DNA from 2 places in the Dietzia sp. B32 genome. Region 2 is predicted to be linked to the other one. Evidence: predicted binding sites of a transcription regulator. Region 2 holds the regulator's gene; the other holds the start of a gene.

Region 1 (4,367 bases), 1.1 Mb from region 2:
AAGAGTCACTTGAAGTCCCCCTCTGGCACAAATTTTAGGAGCGGAGCAATTGCCTGGTCGAGGGCGTCACAGGCCTCCACAAAGCGGTTTCCACGAAACTCGCCTAGGCCATTCACCACGTCCACCTTGATCCACGTTGCCCCTCGACTGGTAAAGAACAACTGGAGACATGTACTGCCCGTTTGGTCGCCTACCTCCACCATTCGCATTCTCCGGCCGCCCTGCTCAACCTGCCTAAGGCTCTTATCGTTCAGGAACTGGGCTCTCGATTTCCATGAAGCTGCGGCTGTGACGTGCACTTGTTCGTTCGTCCACCCACATGCCATCAAGCTTCCTGGTTCGTGCCTAGTGAGGCTGCTATTGGGATCGACCTTTGCGCCAACCCCCTCCTCGATAGCCTCGATCGGGATCTCGGCACACGGGTCGAACAGGGCAGGCCTCTGCTCGATCGGCAGGTCCCAGGGATTGCCCGGGTTTTCGGTGACGGTTGGGCTCGTCGTCGTCTCATCCCCCCCGTCAGCCGACGCGCACCCGGACAGCACCACCCCGGCGGTCACCAACGCGGCTACGAAAGCTTTACTTCTTCCCACAACCTGTACGACGGGCCGAGCCGCCGAACGGTTCCCCCGACTTGACGAATCGTCCGCCAGACCGAATCGGCGCAGTTCAGAGGGGATGCGCTCAAGGTGGTAGAGGCTCACGCTCAGAGATCATCGCAGTCGTCACCGGCCGACGGGTGGGTCATCACAGCCGCGGGCCCGGAGAATCCTTCGCCCGCCATGGAACCAGACGGCTGCTTCGCTGCGTCGTACATGCGATTCCGCCCGAAGTGGGCGGGGAGATCATCTGGGGAGAATTCTTCGCCTAGTCCGATACCAGCGGCGGACAACTGCGCTGGACTCGTGATCCGGTCGCGACATACGTGTCAGTCTCAGTTGTTGAGCAGATTCCTGCATTCCTCTTCAGTCGATTGCTCGAGGCACTCCATCCATCGGACCTGCTCATCAACCCAGGGGTGCCGGGCTTCCTGCCCCACATCCTGTCGCCACAGATAGTTGTCACAGAGGATCGCAACCCCACTGGCGTCAACCGCCCTGCGGCCGATATCCGCTCCGATACAACTATCGCCGAGCTGTGGCCCTGCCTGCCGCATCGCCTCGTTGGCTGCCGGGTTCGGTGCCAACTGCGGGTCGCGCGACCACGCGGCACCGTCGGTGTACTGCAGACGGGCGCAATAAGCGGTCACACCGTCGGCGAAGACGGCCTGCGCTCCGCGGGGCCCGCACTCAGCACCCTCGGTCACGATCGCCTGAGCCGGCGCAGCCGGACTGCGGGGCGGCTCGTAAAGCGGTGTCATGGAGGTCGGTGTTGCGACCTCCTTCGAAAGGGGCGATGCGGCCGCGGTCGCAACCGGTGACGACGACGCGGCGGATGTGGGAGCCGGCTCCGGTGCCCCATCAGCGTCTCCTCCGGGACCACCGCACCCGGACGCAACGATGAGCACCGTCGTCATTGCACCGACGCCGATCACTCTGACTCGATCCGTGGCCACGTTCATGTGATCAGTATTGACACCGCCCCCTTGGCCGGGGGCCCTGTTGTACAAATTAGTTGACGCCGCGCTCCTCAAAGACCAGAGGAGTCCGCGTGCAATTGGGCGAGTAGCCCTCGAACACTCGGCGATGACGGCACCGGCGTTCCTCTTTCGCCTACGTGAACTGGGACGACGTGTTTGTGTCGTACCCCGATGATCTAATCGAACACATGAGCGACACCGAGGCGGGAGCGACTGCCAGTAGCGAGCTGACTGCCGTGCTGTCCGCGCTCGATGCACATCTACTGAACGACTGGACCGAGGCGTCCGCCGCTGAGCTACACGCCGAACTGGTCGCGCTCGAACAGGCCCAACGCCGCATCCGCACCGCCCGGCAGATGGGGTTCATCAATGAGCGCCAAATGCTCACCGGCGGCCTCGGACTCGCACCGGGCGATGCCCGCGGCCGGCTCGACGACTCCGCCATCGCCGACACCGCCCGCATGCGCGCCACCGCCGAGGGCACCCTGTCCGCCGGACATCTCAAGGTCATCAACACCGCCCTGGCCGCTCTGCCCGACGACTACGACGACGAGGAGCGCGCCCGCCTGGAAGCGCAGCTGATCGCCCTGGCCGCCGACCAGTGCACGACCCGCCGCCTCCAAGAACACGCGCACCGACTCCTGGACGCTGTCGATCCGGGGCGCACCGAGCGCGGCGCAGAAGATCGAGCTCGCCGCCGCTCGGTCACGTGCGGGGGCCAAGGACTGGACCTGATGGCCCGCGCCTCGATCACCATGGACCCCCAACTGGCCGCGTTGATGCGCGAGGTCCATGCCCGCTGGGGCCAACCCGGCCGCCTGTGGCCAGATCCGGAAGAGAAGGACACCCGCACCGACGGTCAACGAATGCACGATGCGATGGTCCACGCCCTGCAACTCGCCCTCTCGGCGGACGCCACCAAGACCGGCGCTCCGGCAGCGATCGTGGTGCGTGTCGACCTCGACCAGCTCGCCACTCTCGCCGGCTGCGGCGAGACCGACGGAGGGATCCGCGTACCCGTGCCCCAGGCACTGGCCATGGCCCGCGGCAACCACTGGTTCCTGGCGCTGTGCGACAAGGAGATCGACCTGCGGCTGTTCCGGAGTCGCCGCACCGCCTCCCGCTACCAACGCCTGGCTCTGTTCGCCGCCTACGGAGGCTGCACACACCCCGACTGCGACCAGGACGCCAGACATTGCGAAGCCCACCACGCGGGCAGACCCTGGGCCGCCGGCGGCCACACCAACATCGACGAACTCGCACTGGCCAGCGGCGACTGCCACGCGATGATTCACGAGACCGGCTGGTCGACCGAGCCCGACCCGCACGCACCTCAGGGCGTCAGATGGATCCCACCCGCCGGCACACCACGCGCGGCCAACCCACCACCACCGAAACCCGGACCCCCACCACCGACACCACTCGACGCACCGATACTGCCGTACGCCCTCCTCCGCGATCTGGATGCGGCGGTCGCTGACCGGCTCGATTCAGGCCAGGAGGCGGCGTGACGCCGCGCGGTCCGCTCGGGTCAGATGGGCAGCGTGGTGTCGGAGATCGCGAAGTCGCGCAGCCAGTCGATGAACAGCGCCCACCCGCCGGACAGCAGCAGCAGGCCCACGATGATCAGCATGACGCCGCCGAACACCTGGATGGTCCGGGTGTGCCTCTGCAGCCAACCGACGGTTCGCATCGCCCAGGTGGAACCGAACGCCACGATGACGAACGGCAGACCGAGTCCCAGGCAATAGGCCACGATGAGCAGCACCCCGCGTGCGGCGTCGACCCCGGTGCCCGCGGCGACCGACAGGGCTGCGGCCAGCGTCGGTCCCAGACACGGGGTCCAGCCCAGGGCGAACACTGCCCCGAGCATGGGGGCGCCGATCCAGGTGGACAGGGTCTTGGGCTGCATCCGGGTGTCGCGCTGCAGGGTGGGAACGAGGCCGATGAAGACGAGCCCCATGAGGATCGTGACCACGCCACCGAGCCGCTGCAGCAGTTCCTGCTGGGGGGCCAGGTACTGCACGGTCCCCAGAACCATGGCGCTCAGCATCACGAAGACCACGGTGAAACCACCGACGAACAGCAACGACGCGCCCACCACCCGGGCCCGCGAGGATCGTCGGGTGCGCCGCTCCTCCATCGTCAGGGTGGCGGTGGCGGCACGCTGGCGCTCGGCGGCGGCAGCGGTAGCCGGAGGACGCTCGGCGCCCACGACACTCGCGAGGTACGCCAGGTAGCCGGGAACCAGCGGGATCACACACGGCGAGGCGAACGACACGAGTCCCGCCAGCACGCATGCCCCCAACGCCAGCAGGATCGGGCCACTGGCCACGGTCTGCTGGAACGTCTCCCCCACGCTCTGCGCGAGCAGGATCACCTCCGGGTTCACACCGGCTCGACCTCCTCGGCGAGGATCGCGTTGACGGTCTCGCGCAGCTTCTCGTCGGTGATCTCGGCGAGGTACACGGCGGCCACGCGGTGCTGCTTGTCCAGGATGATCGTCGCCGGAACCACGGAGGTCGGGAACCCTCGCAGCGCGGCGACAGCGGCGTTACTGGGATCCCAGATCGAGGGGAACGTGATGCCGTTGTCCTCGACGAAGTCGACCGGCTTCTGCCGGTTGGGGTCGCGCAGGTTGATGCCGAACACCGTGGCGCCCTTCGGCTCGAACTCCTCCTGCAGACGCTGCAGGTCGTCGGACTCGGCGCGGCACGGCCCGCACCACTGGCCCCACAGGTTGAGGATCACGACCCGGCCCTCGAAGTCCTCCTGCACGGTGAGTGTGCGA
Region 2 (4,367 bases):
GTACAGCAGCGGCTCGCTCTCTCGCAGTACCCGCACGGCGGGATCGAGGGGCTCGTCTCGGATGCCTCACTCGCGGCGTGCGGCCGGATCATCGCCCGGAGAAAGGGCGCTCCGGTCCTCACCGTCGCTGATTTCGACGAGCTGCAGGCCACCGCGAGAGCGGAGGTGCCCGGCGCCGTGGCGTCCGCGATCTCGACGGCGGTGCCCGCTCTCGTGGCGGCCCAGTCGGTGTGGGGCTCGCTGGCCGCGGCACCGGCGGACATCGCCGATGCCGTCCGGCCGTCTCTCGACTTCCTCATCGGCCGGGGTTTCCTCGCCCGACACCCGGCCGACGCACTCCCGCATCTGGAACGACACGTGAGGGCTGTGGGGCTCCGCCTGGAGCTGGCGGAGAAGTCTCCGTCCCGCCACCGGGAACTCACGGTGAGGCTGTCCCGGTCCGAGGCGAGGGTCGACGAGGCGTGCGCCGCGTTGCGAAAGCGCCCGGGTGGGGCCCGGGCCGTTCGCGACCTGCGCTGGATGCTGGCCGAATACCGCGTGGGGCTGTTCGCGCAGACGCTCGGGACCGCCAGATCGGTGTCGGCGGAGCGCATCGAGAAGGCAGTGGCAGCGGCGCTGGCCCCCCGGTCGTCCCGCTGAGGCAGGCCGTCCCCTGGAGCCGGCCGTCGGCCGATCACCCGCCTATGGCGCGCGTCTAGCGACTCGTCCGGCGTTCCCGGAGGGCGATGATCTCGCGTTCGAAGTCATCGGCGGAACTGAACTGCTTGTACACCGAGGCGAAGCGGAGGTAGGCGACCTCGTCCAGGTCCTGTAGCGGGCCCAGGATGGCAAGACCGATCTGATGGGCGGGGACTTCGGACACGCCACCGGCGCGGACGGCGTCCTCGACCTGTTGGGCGAGGCGGCGCAGGGCGTCCTCGTCGACCGCTCGTCCCTGGCACGCACGCCGGACTCCGCGCACCACCTTGTCCCGGCTGAACGCCTCCGTGACCCCGTTGCGTTTGAGAACAGTCAGAAGCGGCGTCTCGAGAGTCGTGAACCGGTGGCCGCACCTCGGACATTCCCGGCGACGCCGGATCGCCTGCCCCTCGTCGACCGATCGTGAATCGATCACGCGGGAGTCCTCGTGGTGGCATGTCGGGCAGTACATTCCCGTGGGGCCCTTCGTCGACCGGACTTCACGCGTCCCGGCTCGTGCCTGACGGGATGCGGGGATGGCAGTACACCGTCCCCGACTCATTCTAGGAGGCCCGACGACCGGTCATGCGTAGGCGGGCCCGCCGAGATACGCCACGGCGAAGAGCAGGATCACTCCGAACGCGATCCCGCAGGCCAGGAGCGCCCACGTAGGAACGTCGTCGACGACGCCGCTGGCCACAGGAGCCTCGATATGGCAGGCGCGCACGCCCTCGGCCGACGCCGGGCGGACGAGCACGCGGCGACCCGGTGCCACAGACGTGACGCCGAGGGGGCGGCCGGGCACCCTCGGCCGGACGACGGTGTCGACACGTGCCGACGCCGCCGCGGGACGGCTGCCCTCCGGTCGAACCGCGGGGCGACGGTGGACGCGACCGGGCTGTGCGCTGCCCTTACCCGGGGAACTCTGTGGGGTGCCGGGACGATCGACGCCCGCGGACCGCCCGCGATGGTCGCCGGGGCAGACCTCGCTCCACCGCACGGTCGGACGTGCGTGTGACTGCAACTCCGTAACGGTCATGGTGACTCCCTACTCGATACGGTGTGCGAGTGGTGTTCGCACACCCGTATGTATGTGTCAGTACATCTGTTCGAATCCGAACTCTCCTAGAGTTGTATCACGCGACTCCGACACAGTCACCATTCCGGGCCCGATTATTTCGAACACCTGTGTGGCGCGACGTTCGCATGGGCGATAGGGTGTACACAGATACAGACGTCGAACATCCATTCGCCGAAGGGACCACACGAGATGCCGAAGCCCGACTTCGAGTCGCTGACGGACCGACAGAAGAGCGTTCTCCTCCACATCCACGACACCGTCAAGGAGCGCGGCTATCCGCCGAGCATCCGGGAGATCGGCGACGCGGTCGGGTTGCAGTCCACCTCGTCGGTGGCTCATCAGTTGCGGACTCTCGAGAAGAAGGGTTTCCTGACCCGGGACCCGCACAAGCCGCGCGCGGTGGACGTGCACGGGGTTCCCGGGCAGAAGTCGCGCGGGCGTCGTTCGCCGACGCCCGAGCCCCAGCGGCCCGGCGGCGCCTCCGAGCCCGTCTACGTCCCCGTGCTCGGCCGGATCGCCGCCGGCGGTCCGATCCTCGCCGAACAGGCCGTCGAGGAGATCTTCCCGCTGCCCGCGGACCTCGTGGGATCCGGCGACCTGTTCATGCTCAAGGTCGTCGGGGAATCGATGATCGACGCGGCGATCTGCGACGGCGACTTCGTGGTGGTCCGGCGGCAGAACGTCGCGGACAACGGTGAGATCGTCGCGGCGATGATCGACGGGGAGGCGACGGTCAAGACCTTCCGCAACGACGCGAGCGGAGTCTGGCTGCTACCTCACAATCCGTCGTTCAGTCCCATCCCGGGAGAGCACGCGACGATCCTCGGCAAGGTGGTGACGGTGTTCCGGAAGCTCTGAACTCCGGACTCGAACGGCGCGCCGCCCGTCCCCGGTGGGGGTCAGGCGGCGCCGTCGTGTGAGCCGTCGGCGGCGAACTCGTCGAGTTCACCCGCCACTGAGGCGGGCAGTCGGACGATGACCCGGGTTCCGTTTTCGGTGTGCTCCTCCTCGACCACCGCGCCCTCGGCGTGGACCCGTGACACCACGTCCCCACGGGAGTACGGGATCTCCAGGGTGACCTCGGTGTCCCCGGAAGCGACGATCTGGGTGATCCGCTCGAGCAGCTCGTCGACGCCCTGACCGGTGACGGCCGAGACGAACACGGCGTCGGGTAGCGCGTGGTGCAACTCGGTGAGTACGACGGGATCCGCGGCGTCCACCTTGTTGATCACCAGCAGCTCACGAGGTCGCTCGGCGTTCTGCTCCTCCACCACCTCGTTGATCACCTTGCGCACCGCCTCGATCTGGCGGAGCGGAAAGGCATCCGAGCCGTCCACCACATGGAGGAGAAGTTCGGAGTCGACGACCTCCTCCAGTGTGGAACGGAAGGCCTCGACCAACTGGGTCGGAAGATGACGAACGAACCCCACGGTGTCGGTGAAGACGACCGCGCGGCCGTCAGGCAGCTCGGCCTTCCGGGTGGTCGGGTCGAGCGTGGCGAACAAGGCGTTCTGGACCAGTACCCCGGCACCGGTTATCCGATTGAGAAGACTGGACTTTCCGGCGTTGGTGTATCCGGCGATCGCTATCGAGGGCACGGGCGTGGCACGGCGACGGTGCCGTTTGGTGTCGCGGGCCTGTTTCATCCCCTTGATGTCGCGCCGCAGACGTGCCATCCGTTCGCGGATCCGACGCCGGTCGGTCTCGATCTTGGTCTCACCCGGACCTCGGAGACCCACGCCGCCGTTGCTGCCGGCACGCCCGCCGGCCTGACGGGACAACGACTCGCCCCAGCCGCGGAGGCGGGGAAGCATGTACTCCATCTGGGCGAGAGTCACCTGGGCCTTGCCCTCGCGGCTGGTGGCGTGCTGCGCGAAGATGTCGAGGATCAGGGCGGTGCGGTCGATGACCTTGACGTTGACCGCCTTCTCCAGCGCGAGCAACTGTCCCGGGGTGAGTTCACCGTCGCAGATGACGGTGTCGGCGCCGGTCGCGGCGATCACGTCCTTGAGGACACTGACCTTGCCCGACCCGATGTACGTCGCGGCGTCGGGCTTGTCGCGTCGCTGGATGAGCGCATCGCACACCTCTGATCCCGCGGTCTCGGCCAGCTGGGCGAGTTCGGCCATCGCGGCGTCGGCCTGGGCGGCGGAGCCCTCCGTCCAGACACCCACGAGCACGACCCGTTCGAGTCTGAGCTGGCGGTACTCGGCGTCGTTGACGTCCTGGAGTTCGGTGGACAGCCCCGCCACCCGGCGCATCGAGGATCTCTCCTCGAGCTGGAACTCACCGATGGATGGATCGAGGTCGCGTGTCGGCCGATCAGCGGCCGTGTAATCAGTAGTCATTCGCGTTCATCTTCTCACACCCGGGCCCCTGGTGTCCTGTGTGGAGCGGTGTGCTAATGCCTACGACGATATCGGCCGTGGGCGACGAGGGCCGACGGTCCGATGAGGGAGGATCCACCCTCTCGTAGAGCGACCGCGAGTTCGCCGCCCGGGACCGCGACGACGACGTCTCCCGACGCCTCCCCCGCGTCGGCCAGTGCGGCCACCGCGGTCGCCACGATCCCGGTGCCGCAGGACATGGTCTCCCCGGCACCGCGCTC

The links. Region 2 encodes LexA, which represses DNA repair genes until DNA is damaged. Its sites were predicted from a motif close to CGAACANNTGTTCG; they were not measured.
Region 1: the regulator LexA is predicted to act here: its motif matches at 1,746-1,759, upstream of L8M95_RS07060 (HNH endonuclease signature motif containing protein).

Annotation. Positions count from the first base shown of each region.
Region 1 is NZ_CP093845.1:1,475,327-1,479,693, forward strand. Features, by position in the region: gene L8M95_RS07050 (DUF3558 domain-containing protein) at 6-557, opposite strand; gene L8M95_RS07055 (hypothetical protein) at 932-1,357, opposite strand; gene L8M95_RS07060 (HNH endonuclease signature motif containing protein) at 1,765-3,087, shown strand; gene L8M95_RS07065 (cytochrome c biogenesis CcdA family protein) at 3,108-3,968, opposite strand; gene L8M95_RS07070 (TlpA disulfide reductase family protein) at 3,965-4,367, opposite strand, start outside.
Region 2 is NZ_CP093845.1:392,027-396,393, forward strand. Features, by position in the region: gene hrpA (ATP-dependent RNA helicase HrpA) at 1-639, shown strand, start outside; gene nrdR (transcriptional regulator NrdR) at 695-1,150, opposite strand; gene L8M95_RS01895 (DUF3806 domain-containing protein) at 1,262-1,453, opposite strand; gene lexA (transcriptional repressor LexA) at 1,949-2,617, shown strand; gene hflX (GTPase HflX) at 2,659-4,107, opposite strand; gene dapF (diaminopimelate epimerase) at 4,161-4,367, opposite strand, start outside.